Regions from separate parts of the Anaeromusa burkinensis DSM 3853 genome, predicted to be linked through region 3. Evidence: riboswitches for the same ligand, from Rfam matches in the RefSeq annotation. Region 3 holds a riboswitch; each other region holds the start of a gene.
The links. A riboswitch is a leader RNA that binds a small molecule or an ion and turns the genes downstream of it on or off. The one in region 3 is predicted to bind cobalamin.

Region 1: it holds a riboswitch for cobalamin, as region 3 does, so the genes downstream of both, cbiD (cobalt-precorrin-5B (C(1))-methyltransferase CbiD) here and cobT (nicotinate-nucleotide--dimethylbenzimidazole phosphoribosyltransferase) in region 3, are expected to answer to the same signal.
Region 2: it holds a riboswitch for cobalamin, as region 3 does, so the genes downstream of both, C508_RS0103340 (ABC transporter substrate-binding protein) here and cobT (nicotinate-nucleotide--dimethylbenzimidazole phosphoribosyltransferase) in region 3, are expected to answer to the same signal.

Annotation. Positions count from the first base shown of each region.
Region 1 covers NZ_KB894593.1:76,992-82,884, reverse strand. Annotated here, with positions in the region: gene cobM (precorrin-4 C(11)-methyltransferase) at 1-239, opposite strand, end outside; gene cobI (precorrin-2 C(20)-methyltransferase) at 227-964, opposite strand; gene cbiT (precorrin-6Y C5,15-methyltransferase (decarboxylating) subunit CbiT) at 967-1,554, opposite strand; gene cbiE (precorrin-6y C5,15-methyltransferase (decarboxylating) subunit CbiE) at 1,551-2,204, opposite strand; gene cbiD (cobalt-precorrin-5B (C(1))-methyltransferase CbiD) at 2,183-3,292, opposite strand; cobalamin riboswitch at 3,396-3,580, opposite strand; gene C508_RS0110115 (LutC/YkgG family protein) at 3,854-4,465, shown strand; gene ldhH (L-lactate dehydrogenase (quinone) large subunit LdhH) at 4,465-5,893, shown strand, end outside.
Region 2 covers NZ_KB894584.1:121,922-127,814, forward strand. Annotated here, with positions in the region: gene C508_RS0103325 (sulfite exporter TauE/SafE family protein) at 1-658, shown strand, start outside; gene C508_RS17710 (LysR family transcriptional regulator) at 907-1,815, opposite strand; gene C508_RS0103335 (MFS transporter) at 2,088-3,281, shown strand; cobalamin riboswitch at 3,401-3,578, shown strand; gene C508_RS0103340 (ABC transporter substrate-binding protein) at 3,971-4,933, shown strand; gene C508_RS0103345 (FecCD family ABC transporter permease) at 4,923-5,893, shown strand, end outside.
Region 3 covers NZ_KB894585.1:130,199-136,091, forward strand. Annotated here, with positions in the region: gene fucO (lactaldehyde reductase) at 1-910, shown strand, start outside; gene C508_RS0104235 (P-II family nitrogen regulator) at 1,021-1,395, opposite strand; cobalamin riboswitch at 1,581-1,781, shown strand; gene cobT (nicotinate-nucleotide--dimethylbenzimidazole phosphoribosyltransferase) at 1,873-2,925, shown strand; gene C508_RS17800 (nicotinate-nucleotide--dimethylbenzimidazole phosphoribosyltransferase) at 2,925-4,016, shown strand; gene C508_RS0104250 (FliG C-terminal domain-containing protein) at 4,154-5,080, shown strand; gene C508_RS0104255 (tRNA 2-thiocytidine biosynthesis TtcA family protein) at 5,226-5,893, opposite strand, start outside.

The sequences.
Region 1 (5,893 bases), on a different contig from region 3:
CGTACTACTGCTCTTCCGACTTGCGCCGCAGGCACCATGACATCCAATACTTCCTGCAGCGTCATAGAGGCGCTGTTAAAAATCTCCGCGCCTTCCTTAGCATAATTAAGAAGCGCCGGATTAACCAAAGAACCGGCATAAACAATAACGTCCGCCGTTTCCAAAAGACGTTTTCCCTTCACCGTAATTAATTCCGGATCTCCCGGTCCGGCTCCGACAAATTGAATCACACTGGCCATGTTTGAAAGCCCTCCTGTTTTACTAATATCAAAGATAAATAATCCAATTTTACCCCTCGCAAGGAAGCTAAATTATGACAAATTCGCTGTTCCGGATACCCTAGGCGGCTGATCAACACCGCCTTGTCCAAAAGCTGTAATTCTTCCAGAACAGTTACTATAGCATCGTATTTTCCGGCTACTTTCATCAAAACAGCATTAGGAAAACGCCCCAGGACCGCGCGAATTTCCTCCGGATCCTCAATGGCAGGCACAATGGCCAGCTTTTCCGCGCCTTCTGCCAGCGCTTCCTGCAAATAGGCCGCCGCTGCTGAAAAGGAAGTAACTCCAGGCACACATTCAATGGAAGCTTCCGGCACCAAACGCCTTACGCGAGCCAGCAAATACGTATAGGTGCTGTACAGCATAGAATCGCCAATGGTAATAAAGGCCACCGACAAGCCCTGCCGCAAAAAACCGGCAATCTCTGCGGCTCCTTTTTGCCACTGTTCTTCCAATAGGGCTGCATCGCGAACCATGGGCATGGAAATTTCAACCAGACGCGCTTTCGCGCTCAAATGCGGCCCTGCTACCTGTTTGGCCACGCTGTCTGCACCTTCTTTGGATTTAGGCAAGCAGATAATATCCGCTTCCCGCAGCAGTCGAGCCGCTTTCAATGTTAACAGTTCCGGATCGCCGGGACCGACGCCGATACCGTAGAAAGTTCCCACTAACGGTGATTGCAAGATTACTCCTCCTTCTGACAGGCGATGATAAACACTTGGTTCAAGGCTTGAAACAAGTGGCTGCGCCCTGCCTTACGCAATCTTGTTGTTTGTACGCCAAAGGCTTCCAACGTACCATAGCCTGGACGCCCTTCGCACAAAGCCAGGGCTTCTTGGAGAGTTTCCGCTGTTACCGCGGTCAGCACCAGCCTGCCACCAGGCTTTAGCAGCCTGTCGCAGCCTTGCAAAATCTCCGCCAAGCGCCCCCCCGAGCCGCCGATAAATGCCACGTCGCAAGGAGGAACCTCCTGCAGCGCTTCCGGCGCTTCCCCTTGGAGAACCTGCAAATTGCGCAGGCCATGTCGTTGACGGTTTGCCTTAATGAGAGCCACTCCTTCGGGCACGCGCTCAATGGCAAACACCTCTCCCTCCGGAGCCGCCAACGCCGCCTCCACTGCAAAGGAACCGGTACCTGCGCCAATATCTATAATACAGCTATTCGTTTCAATGCGCGCCTGCAAGAGCGCCAACATACGCACTTCTTTCTTAGTCATGGGAATATCGCCGCGCACAAACGCTTCATCAGGCAAGCCGTAATGATGCCGTTTCATATCAAGTCCTCCTCGAATCCCGTCTCCGCCTTAACGATAAAAATGGCATGTTCAAAGCCTTCTTGCTGCGCCGCTTTCGCTAATGTTGACTGTTCCACACGTTCTGCAGTATACGACAGGGATTCGCATTGCCAGCACAAGGTCTCTTCCGGCCATCCCAACTGCAAAAGCCGCGCTGCAATTTCTTTAGGCCGATGCAAACGATCCGTGAGAAAAGAAAGAGTCCGACCGGAGCGATACTGCAGCGCTTCATCCTCGACTTCCCTGCCGTGAAAGCTAAGCAGGCTTGCCTCCTGCCAAGGTTCCGCCACTCTGGCAAAAGCCAGTTGCACCGAGCTGATCCCCGGAATAACCTGCAAGCGCTTTCTGGGAAATCGACGCCGCAAAGCAGGCAGCAAGCTATAAAAGCCAGGATCTCCCGATACCATGACCACCACTTCCCCTTGGCGGCTTTCTTCTTCAATATAATTCAATAGCCCTTCAATATCGGCATCAACCACCCGCTGCTTCGCTCCCGGCGGCGCCAGCGTAAGGAGCGCTCGCCTACCGCCCACAAGCGTCTTAGCCTTAGCAATAGCCTCCCAGGCGACCGGCAGCATATACTCGCGGCTTCCTGGACCAATTCCCACTACAAGGATCTGATGTTCCATCCCATCGCGTCTCCTATCTTCTTTGCATCCTCATCCATACCCAAAAGCTCTCCTTGCAGCGTCACAATCACTGTGCCCACCTCCAGATCGCCAAACACATGACGCCGCGCCCGCTCGCTGGCTTTCGCCGCCAGCAGCGGATACAGCGTCTCTCCCAGTCCAGCAGCTGCAATATGAGGCATAGCGCCTTCTGTTGTCGTCGCGTCCAAAATATCCTTAATCGTCTCCTGAGAAGCTCCCAATAAAGCCGCATAAGCTGCCAGCGTCTCCATTCGTCCGTCCGCCATGCGGTTATGCGTATGAAAAATACCAGCAGCCACTTTAGCCAATTTCCCCAGGTGACCGAAAAGCAACACTTTCTTTAACCCGAATTCCGATGCTTTTGTAAGCATGAATCCTACAAAATTACTCATCTGTACGACACTCTCTTCAGGCAGCCCGTATTTTAAGATCGCCGCATCCTGTCCAATCCTTCCTGGCACCAGCACCACGCTGTCAAATCCCTGAGCCTGAGCCACGCGCAGTTGCGGCGCCAGCGAGTTTTTAAAGGCTTCTTCCGACATAGGCTCGACAACGCCGGTAGTTCCAATAATGGAAAGCCCCCCGCAAATGCCCAGAGACGGATTCAACGTTCGTTTCGCCAGCTCCTCGCCGCCGGGAATGGACAGTGTGACTTCCGCTCTCAGGCCTTCCGGCAGCAGTTCCTCCAATACCAACGCCAGCATGCGCCGCGGTCCCGGGTTAATGGCCGGTTCTCCCGGATCCATAGCTAGGCCTGGCTTGGTTACCGTTCCTACCCCTGTTCCAGCAAATAAAGTCCATCCCTCTCCCGGTTGCAAGACTACCTCCGCCACAAGAAGCGCGCCGTGGGTAATATCAGGATCGTCTCCAGCATCCTTGCGCACAACGGCCCGTCCGCCTTGCTCTATGGCCGACGTTTCCTCCACTGGAACCTGCAGCCACTTTCCTTGAGGCGTCTGTACATTCACTTGCGCCGGCATTTCTCCTCGCCAGGCCAAAAGAGCCGCTTTTAAAGCTGCTGCAGCACATGTACCTGTAGTCCTGCCGCTTCGCATGCGTTTTTGCAACAAGAAAACCCCCTTGCACAGGGGGTTTTGCAGCATCCTAATTGATTTTCCCAAAACCAAAAACAATGAGCTCACCCACCTGCCTATCTTCCGTAGGTCATAACGGCGTGTGTTAGAACAGGCAGGTCTCCTGACTCCGGTTCTTCGCTTCTCTTCGCCTTCCCGGTTTCCCAGTGGCCGCGTATACACGCTCAGAAAAGAAACTCCCCGTTACAGTGGCGGGACCGCGTTGGCATTGCACCAAACTTCCCTATTAAGCATAAGCGCACCTATTCCCAAATCCGTATGTTCTTTTACCGCTAAAAAAATATATTTATAATTAATTCCCTGTTTCGCAAAAAAATCCTGCCTCTTTCTTTATAATACACAGGATTTTTTTGCGCTCTTGCAGGATAGGAATTCTAAATTTTCCTTTATAAAGAGTTATTTTTCCTAACATGTCAGGCTTTTTTTAAAATCTTGTAAGATTTTTCTTACACGACCAGCAGGATTTTTCGTATTTATTGCGAAACATGTCATAGTAGTTTATTTATTTTATTTATTTTATGAGGGAGTGACACAATGAAACGAGTATGCGAAAACTGGAAAGAACATTTTCCAGCAGGCAAAGTGGGCCAAGAACATTTTGCCGAATTTGAAACCCGCGCTAAAAATGTAGGCACCGAAATGTTTCACGTCAAAACAGTCGCCGAGGCCCAAGAAATCATCGCCAAGCTGGCTGCTGACGTAAATGCTAAAAAAGTCGTTGCCATTCCTAGCGCCTATGTAGACGCTTCTGGCGCCTTGGAAAAACTGCAACAGCAGAATGTCACTGTGTACACAGAAGCTGCCGACATTGCCGAGCACGTAGAAACCGCTGACCTTGGCATTTCCACGGTAGAATTCGCTATTGCCGAAAGCGGCAGCGTCTGTTACGACGGCTATGCTTACGAAAGCCGCGTCGTTACCATGCTCCCTCCTTTGCATGTAGTATTTTTACCTGCCAGCCATGTAGTGCCTGGTATTTCGGAAGCTTTTGAAATCCTCTCTAAAGTATTCCATCACGGCTTCACCGGCTTCATCACCGGCCCCAGCCGTACATCGGATATTGAACGCGTCTTGACCATCGGCGTCCATGGCCCCAGCCGCTTTGTCGTCATCGCAGTAGATGAAATGCCCGGAGGTGCAAACTAATGGAATCAACACAAGATCGTAACCTGCGCAAAGAGATTGAAGAAAAACTTAATGACGAAGTACTGCGCGGCGCCTTGGGCCGTTTTGCCGAAGCGTATCCGACCGCCCGCGCGAAAGCGTATGAAAACGTAGAGGATTTAGACTCCCTACGTGAAAGCTTCCGTCAAATGAAAATCAACACCGTAGCCAATTTGGAAGCCATTACCGACAAATTTGAAGCCGAAGCCACTAAGCGCGGCGTCAAAGTTTATCGGGCCAAAGACGGCGACGACCTGAAAAAATATCTGATCGATCTGTGTCAGAAAAAAGGCGTCAAGCGCATCGCCAAGTCCAAATCCATGGCTACTGAAGAAATTCATCTGAACCATGCCCTGGAAGAAGCGGGCCTGCATGTCAAGGAAACCGACCTTGGCGAATGGATCATCGGCATTGCCGGACACCGTCCTTCGCACATGGTTATGCCTGCGATTCATTTAAGCCGCCAACAATGCGCTGAGTATTTCAGCCAAGAGCTGCACAAGGAAATTCCTGTTGATATCCCTTACATGGTACAGGAAGCTCGGCAAAATCTGCGTCAAGAATTCGTTCTGGCTGACATGGGTATTTCCGGCGCTAACTTCGGTATTGCCGAAAACGGCGCTATCGGCCTCGTAACGAACGAAGGCAATGCCCGCATTGTTACGACTTTGCCTAAAATCCATGTGGTTGTTATCGGCTATGAAAAGCTGATCCCCTCTATTCAGGATGCATCCTATATTATGCGCATGCTGCCTCGTAACGCCACTGGCCAGCTGATGACCAGCTACATGACCATGGTGGACGGCGTGACCCCTCTGATGGTCAAAGGTCCCGATGGCAAATGGGTGGAAGAAGAGCGCGAAGTACACTACATCCTGCTGGATAACGGCCGCCTGAAAGCCGCCAAAGATCCGGTTCTCAAAGAAAGCTTCAACTGTCTGCGCTGCGCCTCCTGCCTCAATGTCTGCCCGGTTTACACCGTCGTAGGCGGCCACGTCTTCGGCCACATTTACGCCGGCGGCATTGGCGCCATTTTGACAGCGTTCCTGCATGGCATGAAGGATTTCGAACACATTAACGAAATGTGCATCGGCTGCCGCAAATGCGTAGAAATCTGCCCTGGTAAAATCAACATCCCTGGATTGATTGACGAACTGCGCGCGCGGGCGGTCAAAGAACATGGTCTTCCCTTCGCCGCTAAAGTCGTCTTTGAAAACGTTCTTTCCAATCGTAAGGTGTTCCACACCATGTTGCGCATGGCTTCCATCGGTCAAAAACCGTTCCAAAGCGGCCGCGTCATCCGGCATTTGCCGCTCTTCCTCTCTGGCATGGCCAAAGATCGCAGCCTGCCAGCTATCGCTGATGCGCCGTTCCGTGACCGCGTAGCGAAGGTCACCAAGAAAATCGACA
Region 2 (5,893 bases), on a different contig from region 3:
TCATTGGGAGCCCAATTTAGCGGTGGGTACATCGCTGGTTGTGGTATTTTTTAATGCGATTTCCGGTACGGTGGCGTATATGCGGCAAAAGAAGGTGTACTATGACGCCGGTATTCGTTTTGCCTTGGCTACGCTGCCGGGGGCGTTTTTCGGCAGCTACGCGGTAAAGTACATTCCGGAAGCGGAATTTAAGGTGTTCTTTGGCGCGACCTTGATGGTTATGGCGGCGCTGATGTTTTGGCGCAACCATTCTAAAGGAGCGCCCAATAAGGGGACGGAAGTGCCTAAGAATTACAATCGTACCGCTGGCGTGCTTCTTAGTTTGTGCGTAGGCTTTTTATCCAGCATTCTAGGCATTGGCGGCGGCATTATCCATGTGCCGGCCATGGTCTACTTGCTGGCGTTCCCGGCGCATATTGCGACGGCAACCTCGCATTTTGTGCTGGCGATTTCTTCCATGGTCGGCGTGTTTTCGCATTTCTTGCTGCATAACATTCTGATTAAGGAAGCCTTGATGATTGGCGTCGGCGCGGTATTGGGAGCGCAATTGGGGGCGAAAATGTCCCTGAAAGTGAAGTCAAAGGCTATTCTGTCTTTGCTGGCGTTCTGCCTGTTCGGTTTGGGCGCACGCTTGGTCTTTACTGCAGGGGCCTTCTAGTAAGGCGCCGCTGCTTTATGTGCATCTCTCGATAAATCAATCTTTTTTCGATAGACTTTGTCAGAAAGCCTCAGCATAGCGCTGCTATGCTGAGGCTTTCTTTCGGGTTCGCCCCCTAAAAGACTTCGGTTTCTATGCAATCCGTAGATTTTCAGCGGAGACCGGATACTTGCCTTCCATGGCGTACATCACGTACCGTCAGGCGCGTTCAGCGCCGTCGTCGGAGCGTTTATTAAAGCGGCGGCTCCTTATAATTTTGGTACTTCTTCTTCTCGGGTTATGCGCTGTTCCAGCACGAAGTCTCGGAACTTGAGAGCTGCCGGCGACAGATAGCGTTCTTTGTGCCACGCGAGGCCGATGGTGCGGCGGCAGGGCGTGTCCTTGACCGGCAGGAAGGCTAGATGCAGATGTTCCAGACCGGCTAAATGAGGAATGAGGGCTACGCCCAGGCGGGCTTCTACCAGACCGGCGACGGTCATGATTTCTTCGCCTTCAAAGGTGATTTCCGGCTGGACGCCAGCTTGTTGCAGCAAGCGATCCGCTAACAGGCGCAGGCCGTAGTTGGGCTTGAAGGTAATCAGCGGTTCTGCGGCAATGTCCTGTAAGGATAAGCTTTCCTGTTGCGCCAGAGGATGTTCACGATGAACGGCGATAAAAATGTCTTCTTCAAAAAGCGGTCGCCACGCCAAATAAGATGGCGGCGTAGTAAAAGAACAAAGGCATAAATCCGTGCCTCCGCTATGGAGCTGTTCTAAAAGAGCGGCGGTGCTGTTTTGGTAAAGCCGGAAATGCACCTGCGGATGCAGGCGGCGGAACTGCTGCAGCAGCTCCGGCACAAGATGGGTGCCTTGGGAATGCAAAAAAGAAAGACTAACGCTGCCACGTTCCGGATGAATGAGGTCCAGCGCTTGCTGGCGTCCAGCTTCAATGCATTGCAGGCCTTGATCCAAGTTGTCGAGAAAAATACGTCCGCTGCGCGTTAGCTCCAGGCGTTTATGGCAGCGGTGGAATAGAGGAAACCCTAGTTCATCCTCTAAACGGGCTAGGGAACGGCTCAAGGCTGGCTGGGAAAGCGCCAACTGGCTGGCGGCTTGGGTCATGTGGCCCAGCGAGGCAATGGTGCGAAACGCATAGAGCTGCTGCAAATCCAAGGTCATCTTCCTTTCTAAAACATAAATATAATAACGGTGAACAAGAGAACCGGAGTCGCGAGAGGGTGCGCATGAGGGACTTCTCCATCGTGTCCTCCCTTTACTCACTCTACTCCTGTTTGAAATTTATTCCTTCTACTCCCAGCATACTGCTTTTCTGATCGCTTTTCCAGAAATACATAATTAAAATGCATCAAAATAATAAAAACGATGCATTGGACGCAAAGAATTGTTAGGAGTAAGATAAAAGAAAGGAACGTATTTTGGAGGCGGAGCTTGTGGGCTTGGAACGAGGAAATAGTAAGTATTGGCGCGCCTTGGCGGCGCTGTTTATGGGAAGCTTTGTGGAGTTTGCCCTTTTGTACGTGACGCAGCCGCTTTTACCAGCGCTGACAAAGGACTTTGCGTTGTCGCCGTCGGTGGTTAGTTTATCGGTATCTTTGACGACTGGCGCTATGGCGCTGGCGCTTTTACCGCTGGCGGCGGTGTTTAACCGGTTGCAACGCAAACCAACTATGCTGGCGGCGATGTTGGGCGCGTCGCTCTTGGCTATTGCGTCCGGCTGCAGCCCGAATTTTGAGCTACTGTTGGTCTGTCGGGCGTTGCAGGGGATGCTGATGGCGGCATTTCCCGCGGCGGCCATGGCCTATGTGAATGAAGAATTTGAGCCGTCCGGCGTGGGCTTGGCGATGGGGATTTATATTGCCGGTACGTCGATCGGCGGTTTGGGCGGACGTCTTTTGGTAAGCCTTCTCTCGGACTTTATGTCTTGGCGGACGGCGCTTTTAGTGATGGGCGGGTTCTGTCTGCTCTTGGCGATTTGTTTCTTTTGGCTGCTGCCGAAGGCGCAAAGCCGCCGCAGTACCGCGGTAAAGCAGGCCGGTCTGATGGCCGCGCTACCCTCCTTGTTAAAAACGCCGGGCATTCTTCCTCTATATATCGTTGGCTTTGTAGCGCTAGGCTCGTTTGTAGCTTTGTACAACTATATCGGCTATATATTGTTGGCGGCGCCGTATTCTTTTAGTCAGAGTCAAGTGGGCGCTGTATTTCTGTTATATTTGCTGGGGACAGTGAGCTCCATGGTTTCCGGCGGTCAGGTAGACAGGCGCGGCCCGGGAGCGGTGCTGGTGGCAGGGCTGTTGATGATGCTGGGAGGCGCGCTGCTTTCTTTAGGAACGCCACTGCTATGTAAGCTCGGCGGCTTGGGACTCTTTACATGCGGCTTTTTTACCACCCATGCGACGGCCAGCGGTTGGGTGGGACGCTTGTGCCGCGGCGATAAGGCGCAGGCGGCCTCGTTGTACTTGTTCTTCTACTATGTTGGGGCCAGTGTGATTGGCACAGGGAGCGGTATCTTTCTGGCCAGCGCCGGCTGGGCGGGTGTGATTGGAGTAACCGCCTTGATCCTCTCCGGAGCCTTGTGGTTGGCATGGCGTCAACAGGGATTGAACAGGAGAACCGGAGTCACGTGAGGGTTCGAAGGAGTAGAACCGGAATATAGCGTAAACTAGTGATTTCTTACGAGCTTGTTGCCGTCTTGCCTTTCTTTCTTGACGGCGGCAGGCTCCTTTGTTATAGTTGGGATAAGAAAATATAAATAAGTGGAGCAGGTGTCCCTAAGGGGCTTAATAGGGAAGTTCGGTGTGATGCCGACGCGGTCCCGCCACTGTAATGGGGAGCAAGTCCGTAGACGCCACTGGGAATTTCCTGGGAAGGCCGGACGAGCGAAGAACCAGAGCCAGGAGAACTGCCTGTTTGACAGTCACCGTCAGTACCTACGAGCGATGGGGAGGGGATTGCAGACAGCATGCGTGTTCCGCTGGCCAGCGGTTCGCCTGCCCGAAAGCAGTCTAGGATTCATCAACCCGGCGGTGCCGGGATTTTTTGTTTTAAAAGCGAGTTTGAACAAGAGAATCGGAGTCACGGGGTGCGATGTTTCAACAGGAGTAGAGTGAGTAGAGTGAGGGCTCGAATAGGAAGGAATAGATAGAGGAAATAGAGATGTCGTTGCGAGAAGCGGAGCGACGCGGCAATCTTTTGGGTCTTAAAACTTGTATCCTGTTTTCTATTGCATACCCTCCATTTACTCCCTCTACTCCTGTTCAATTCCCGTATTCCCCTTCGTTCCCGGCCAAGCTTGTTTTAGAAAGGAAGTACTTTGGTGAAAGTAAGAAGTTTCGTTCTGCCAGCGCTGCTGTTGGCGTTGCTGGTATTCATGGCTGGCTGCGGGTCATCTCCCGCAGCGCCTGCGGCATCAAAGGAAAACAGCTTTTCCTTTCAAGATGATACCGGGCGGACGCTGGCGTTGGCGAAAAAGCCGACTCGTATCGTCGTACTGACACCGTCGCTGCTAGAACCGCTTTATGCGGTGGGCGGTCAAGCGGTGGGACGGTCGGCATCGCGGTTGGGGGATATTCCAGATGCCGCCAAAGCCTTGCCTGAGGTTGGGTTTGCGTACCAAATCAACAGTGAGGCGGTCTTAGCCTTATCGCCGGATTTGGTGCTGGGGTTCCAGGGAATGCATGAAAACTTAATTCCTCTTTTCCAAAATGCCGGCGTGCCTGTGGCGCTGCTGCGGATGAAAGGCTATGAGGATTTGCTGCGCAACATTCGTTTGCTAGGAAGGCTGAGCGGCGATGAGGCTAAGGCGCAAGCGGAAGTGGCGCGCTTGGAGACGGCAAAAGAAGCGCTGCAAAAAAAGCTGCCTCAGGCGAGCAAACGTATCGTCATTCTCCACGCTACGGCCAAACAGGTAACGGTGGAGCTGCCTAATAGCCTGACCGGCGACATGGCGAACTTGCTCAAGGTGCAGAACGTAGCCGCTGGTTCGCAAGGGGTGGCGGCGGATGCGACCGCTGTCCCTTATAGTTTGGAAACCTTGGTTCAGCAGGACCCGGATATGATTTTAATCACCTCCATGGGTAGCACCAAGGATATTGAAAAGCGCATGCGCGATGACGTCATGGCCAGTCCAGCTTGGTCGTCTTTGCGGGCCGTGAAAAGCGGGCAGTTGTTCTTTTTGCCGCCGGAATGGTTTCAAGTGCATCCGGGCTTGAAGTATGACGCCGCCTTGCTGCACTTGGCGCAGACGATATACCCGGAGGTTTACGGTCATGCGCCCTGATGCAGCGGCCAGGCGAGCCTGGCGATGGCCTCTCTTAGCCTTTTTTGCGCTGCTGGCGGCGGGAGCTTGTCTTTTGGGCACGGTCAAAGGCGCGGCAGGGCTTTCTTTGCCGGAGGTGTGGCAGGCGTTAACGGGTGAAGGAAACGGCGGCAGTGCCCAGATTGTGCGCAACATCCGTTTGCCCAGGGTGCTTACCGGCGCGGCGGTGGGAATGAATCTGGCTTTGGCGGGGACGTTGCTGCAAGGCGTGCTGCGCAACAGCTTGGCGGATCCGCACATTATCGGCGTTTCCGCAGGGGCGGGCCTGACAGGCATCTTGATTTTAGTGATGTTTCCCCAGGCGGAGGCGCTTTTGACGCCAGCCGCCTTTGTGGGCGCCATCGGCGCAGCGGCGCTGGTCTATGCGCTGGCCTGGAACGGCGGTTTGCGGCCAGGACGGGTGATTTTGGCCGGCGTGGCCGTAGCGGCTCTTTTCGGGGCAGGTATTACTTCCCTTTTGATTTTCTACAGCGACCGGGTTCACGGAGCTCTGGCATGGATGGCTGGGGGGCTGGCTGCGCGGACATGGCCGCATGTGTACATGGTCTGGCCGTATGCGCTGGTTGGCGGTTTGATAGCTATGGCTATGGCCGGGCGTCTGAACCTGCTGCAGCTGGGTGACGATGTAGCGCGCAGCCTGGGTTTGGCGGTGGAAAAAACGCGGCTGTTGCTCATCGCTCTTGCGGCGCTATTGGCGGCCAGCGCGGTCAGCGTGGCCGGTTTGCTGGGGTTTGTGGGACTTATCGTGCCGCATGCGGCGCGCCTTTTGATCGGCAGCGACCATCGATTCTTGCTGCCGGCGGCAGGCCTGTTAGGAGCGGCGACGGTGACCTTTTGCGATACCGTCGCGAGAACGGCTTTTGCGCCGTTAGAGCTTCCGGTAGGCGTGCTGATGGCGGCCTTAGGAGCGCCCTTCTTCCT
Region 3 (5,893 bases):
AGCGTCCGGCGCTGATTGTATTGTGGCCATCGGCGGCGGTTCACCGATTGATACAGCCAAGGGGATTGGCATTGTGGTGAACAATCCTGAATTTGCCGACGTATGCTCGCTAGAAGGCTGCGCAGCGACTAAAGCCAAAAGCGTGCCGGTCATTGCGGTGCCGACAACGGCGGGAACCGCGGCGGAAGTTACGATTAACTACGTTATTACCGATGAAAAAAACGTCAAGAAAATGGTTTGCGTGGATCCTAACGACATTCCCGTTATGGCGGTCGTAGACCCGCAGCTGATGACTTCTATGCCTAAAGGACTGACGGCGGCCACTGGTATGGATGCGCTAACTCATGCGATTGAAGGGTATATTACCCAGGGCGCTTGGGATATGAGCGATATGTTTGCGTTGCAGTCCATTAGCCTGATTGCTAAGCACTTGTCTACGGCTGTAGAACAGCCTGCTAATGTGGAAGCCAGAAGCGGCATGGCCTTGGCGCAATATGTGGCTGGTATGGGTTTCTCTAATGTCGGTTTAGGCATCGTGCATTCCATGGCGCATCCGCTGGGAGCGCTCTATGATACGCCTCATGGCGTTGCTAATGCCTTGCTGCTTCCTTATGTTATGGAGTACAACGCTCCGGCATCTGGAGAAAAATACAGAGAAATTGCTCGCGCTATGGGTGTTCAGGGTGTGGATGCAATGGAGCAGGATGCGTATCGCAAAGCGGCTGTAGATGCGGTAGTAAAACTGTCTAAGAAGATTCGGATTCCTCAAAAACTGCAAGATATCGGCGTACAGGAAAAGGATCTGCCTAAACTGGCCGCCGCTGCCTTTGCCGATGTTTGTACGCCTGGCAATCCTCGCGAGACGAATGAAAAAGAAATTCTTGCTTTGTATCAGAAGGCGTATTCTTAGGCCGTTGGGGGCCGCCGCGACGCCTCACGGGGACGGCGCGTCACGATAGGACCCATTCGACATGCAAAGAAGAAGAGTCGGCAGGTTTCTGCCGGCTCTTCTTCTTTATTTTAAGCGCTTTTGGTATCTTTTGGAGCTTTGATAGCGGCTGGCCCTTCGTCGCCAGTACGGATGCGCACGGCATTGGCCAACGGTTGGATAAAGATTTTGCCATCTCCGAGTTTGCCTGTTTTCAAGATTTCTTTAGCGGTTTTGACTACCGTTTCTACCGGTACTTCGCAAACAACAATTTCCACTTTGATTTTTGGCAGCAAGTTTACGGAATACTCGGAACCGCGGTATACTTCTACATGGCCTTTCGTTAGACCGCTGCCGAAGATTTGACTGACGGTCATGCCGGTAACGCCGATTTTATTCATGGCTTCTTTGAGTTCGTCCAACTTGGCGGGACGGGTGATGATTTCCACCTTAGTAATAGGTTCCATGTGTATTCCTCCTTTTTGGGGAACAAAAAAATCGCTCCACTGCCAATCAAAACGATTGTCAGAGGAACGACCATTGTTCCGAAACATATTCAAACTATGTTTATAATTATAGCGGCACTGCGGTGATAAAGCAAGCTATTCCGTTCTTGACGAATGAGAAAAGTGTTGGTATACTGACCTCAATTTCATAAATCTATGACTGAGGTGCCGCTAATTGCGGAGAATAGGGAAGTCGGAGCGGCTTAAGCAAAGGCCGTGTACGCGCGGGCCCGCCACTGTACCGGAGAGAGCTTGCCAGATGCCACTTGCGCCGAAAAGTTGCAGGGAAGGCGGCAATGTATCGATGAACCGGGAGCCAGGAGACCTGCCTCAGATCAGGAAGACCTTGTTGGATACAAAGGCTTTTTAGGATTGCTTCCGCTTCCTAAAAAGCTTTTTTTATTAAGGTAAGGGGTCTTCCGGAAAGAGAGGGAGTAAATGATGAGTTTGTTGCAAGAAACCCTAGAGAAAATTGAAAAGCCCGATGCGGCAGCGTATGAAATTGTCAAAAAAAGCTTGGCTCAGAGCGTATATCCTGCGGGGATGCTGGGGCGTCTGCCGGAGATGGCGGCGACCTATGCAGCGGCTATTGGGAACGCAAAGCCGCAGGAACTAAAGGCTTGCATGGTGATTGCTTGCGCGGATCATGGCGTAGCCCGGCGTTCTGTCAGCGCTTATCCCATAGAAACAACGGCGCAGATGACAATTAACTATGTGGCGTCGAAGGGCGCCAGCGCCAATGCATTTGCTAATTTTTGCGGGGCGGATATGGTAGTTGTTGATGCAGGCGTAGCAGTGGAGCTGCCGTCTTATCCCGGGCTTTGGGAGCGAAAAATTGCCTATGGAACGGAAGATTTTACGCAGGGGCCGGCCATGACGCAGGAGCAGGCTGTAAAAGCATTGGAAATTGGTATTTCGATTGTGCAGGAAAAAGTGCAAGAAGGATATCGCTGCTTTACATTAGGGGAAATGGGTATTGGCAATACAACCAGCAGTGCTGCTATTGTAGCGGCTATATCCGGCGAGGACCCGCTGCAAACCACCGGGCGGGGCACGGGTATTTCTGATCAACGTTTGGCGGACAAGCGCCAATATGTCCGGCAAGCGCTAACGGTCAATCAACCCTGGGGAACTAACGGGCTGGATGTTTTACGCAAGGTTGGCGGCTTTGAACTGGGCGTGTTGGCGGGAGTGGTACTGGGGGCTGCGGCGCACAAGTGCCTGGTAATTGTTGACGGGTTGAACACCACGGCGGCGGCCTTGGTGGCGCAAGGTATTCATGCTGACAGCGCCTCTTATTTATTAGCTTCCCATTTGTCTGGAGAACCGGCTCATCGTATTGCCTTGCGTCAGCTAGAGTTGGAGGCGTGCGTGGATTTGGGAATTCGCCTTGGAGAGGCGATAGGGGCCTCGTTGGTGGTGGATATGCTGCAGATGGTTTTGGCTATGCTGCAAGACGCCTACGCAAGTGCAGAGGAGGGATTGGCGTAATGAAAAAGGAACAAACGATCGAACAAATTATTGCGTCAGTAGGTCCGATGGATGCAGCGGCGCTAGAACGCTGCCAAACGCGCTTGGACAATTTGACTAAGCCGTTAGGAAGCTTGCATCATTTGGAGTTTTTAGCGTTAAAGCTAGCGGGTGTAACAGGACAGCATCGTCCGGCATTATCTCAGAAACAGTCAATTTTAGTAGTGGCGGCGGATCATGGTATTGCGAAGTCGCTGTTTGAAGAGGAGAAGACAACGGCCCAGCGTGTAGCAGACGCCTGCCGGTTAAACAGTCCTCTGCGCAGTTTTGCAGCGAAAAATTCTGCCGAAGTGATCGTGGTGAATGCTGGGCTGCGTGAAAAAATTATTCATGAGCAGGTGCTGCAGGCATCCCTGGCTTTGGGGACCTGCGATTGGCGTCAAGGACCGGCGCTGGAGCAAGACATGGTTGTTGAAGCTCTTTGTTTAGGGGTTTCTCTGGCGCAAGCGGAGGCGGACAAAGGCGTGCGGATTTTAGGTCTAGGCAGTATTGCCAAAGGAGGTATGCTTTCTGCCTTGATTTTGCTAGCTGTTTTAGGCGGAGGAGTTCCCGCTTCACTGCGAAAGCAAGCGACTGTAAGCGAAAAGATCGCGAAGCAATTGGTCTTGGTGGAAAAAGCTTTTGCTTCGTATAATGGCGAAACAGAAGCAAAAGCCGTATTAAGCCGTTTTGGAGGTTTGGAAACGGCCGTTTTATGTGGGGCGATTTTAGGCGGAGCAGCTAGAGGCATGTTGTTGGTTCTTGACGGGCTTGAGACGGCTGCGGCTGCCTTAGCGGCGGCGCAAATGCAGCCGTTGGTAAAGAACTATCTGATTGCGCCACATGTTGCTGCGGAACCTGGATTTCAGGAAATGTTATTTTTGCTGGGGCTGCCAAGCTACTTGCAATTGCAGTTGCAGCAAAGCGAAGGTATTGGCGCTGTACTGGGAATGTCTCTTTTGCGGGCGTCTTTGCATATGCTGAATGATATGAGAACCTTTGGAGAAGCGGCTGTGGCGGTGGCCCAAGACGGGCCGGGGGCTGAGCGGCAGAGTCATGCAGTACGAGACTAAAAACACTGAAAAACATAGGAACGCAGCACTAGCTTAATGAAGAAATGCGGGCAGGATTGTCTAAGGTTGACGGCGAATTTTTATTATACCTGTTATAAGTGTAAATATTTTAGTATGCCTTTAAAGGAGGCGAAACCATGGAAACGCAATGTGAAAAAATGTCGATGGCGTGGGCTATGACTTGTTTTTCCGCTGAGGAAGCGGCGAAGTGGATGGGACGGCTTACGTTGGAAGTACAAACTAAGTGGCTGTTGGCCTTAGACGAGTTGTCTCCGGAAATGTTGCCGGAAGAGATCCGGGAGAGTTGGCAAGATTTTTCCTCGTTGCGCATATTTGGGCAACCGGTTCGGCAATTAGGGGCGGTATTGATGGCGATGGCCCTGCGCCGGGGAGACTCGGAAACATTGCGTCTCATGGACCGTTTAGAGGAACTTCGTCCGGGAATCCGCAGCCGCATGCGCTCGCATGTTTTGTTTTTTGAGGAACTTCAGGGGATGCGGGATCGCGATCTCCAAGAGGTACTGCGGCGTGAAGGTCTGCATCCGTCTCTTTTGTTTGGGACTAGCGAAGAATTGTGCGCGAAGCTGTTGCGCAATGTTTCCCGTCGGGCTGCCTCGGATGTGGCGAATACGCTGCCGCCGCCGGAAAAACGGGAAGAATCAGTGGCTGTGCGCCAGCGCAAGGTGGCATTTGCACAAGTTGTGTTGTCCTTAATGGAATCAGGCGATATTTTAGGTCCGGCTCATGTTTTAACCAAAGAGGAAGGCTGGCAGCTTTTGGAGTTGCGTAATGAAGCTTCCGGCTGGCTTAAAACTAGAAGCGATGAAGAATTGGCTTCGTTTTTACGAGATCGCCTGCAATGGGTGGATGTGGCGATCTTGTTGAGGTTAAGCAGCGGCGCGGAAGCCAAGCTGCTGCAAGAGGTGCTCGACGAAGCCTCTTGGAATATGCTGCAGGAATTGGTGGAAGCGGAAACCGAAGCAACCACTAGTAGAGGCTTAGACGGTCTGCGGCGCATGTGCCGGGAAATTCGGCGCGACGCAGAAAAGAACGAAGAAGAATAAGCAAAGTATGAAATTTAACTATAAAAAAGCTGCGGCGACTTGGAAACAAGTTGTCCGCAGCTTTTATTGTAGTGACGTTGAAGACGAACCGCGAAATACACGAAAGACGCGGAATGGTTTTTAAACCATAACCCTCATCGTACCTTCAGTTACTCCGGTTCTCTTGTTTGGTTTTTATCAATGGCTTTTTCCAAAAGAGCAGATTTTTTTCTTTTAATTCTGAGCGGGTAGCTTCTTTGGGCCAGAGCTCGTGTACGGAGTCTTCGCGCATGGCGGCGGCCAAATGGTCGTAAATAGATGGGTTTTGTGAAGCCAGAGAAGCGATGAGTTCCTTGGTGGCTTGGCGTTGCGTTTTGCCGTTAAAAGGGCAAGGGTTGGGGATGGGTTCTTGACCGTGCAGCGTCCAAGCGTCGCGCAGTTCCGCTTCGCGGAAAAAAAGCAAGGGGCGAATCACAGTGACGCCGCTGCGCTCCAAAATCGTCTTCGGTAGGAAGGTGCCGATTTGTCCGGAATGGAGCAGGTTCATCAGCAAGGTTTCTACGGCGTCATCGTGATGGTGGGCATAAGCGACTTTTTGAAAGCCGTGTTCGGAGGCAAAGCGGTTAATGGCGCCGCGACGGAAAAAGGCGCAAGTAAAGCAAGGATCTTTTCCTTGGTTTTCTTCAATGATGGAGGCAATATCCGCCTGAATAAAATGAAAGGGAATATCCAGTTTGGCGCAAAAAGAGGCTAATGTTTCCTGCGGGAAGTTTGGAGCAAAGCCGGCGTCGAGAGTCAACGCCGCCAATTGAAAAGGTTTAACCGATACTTTTT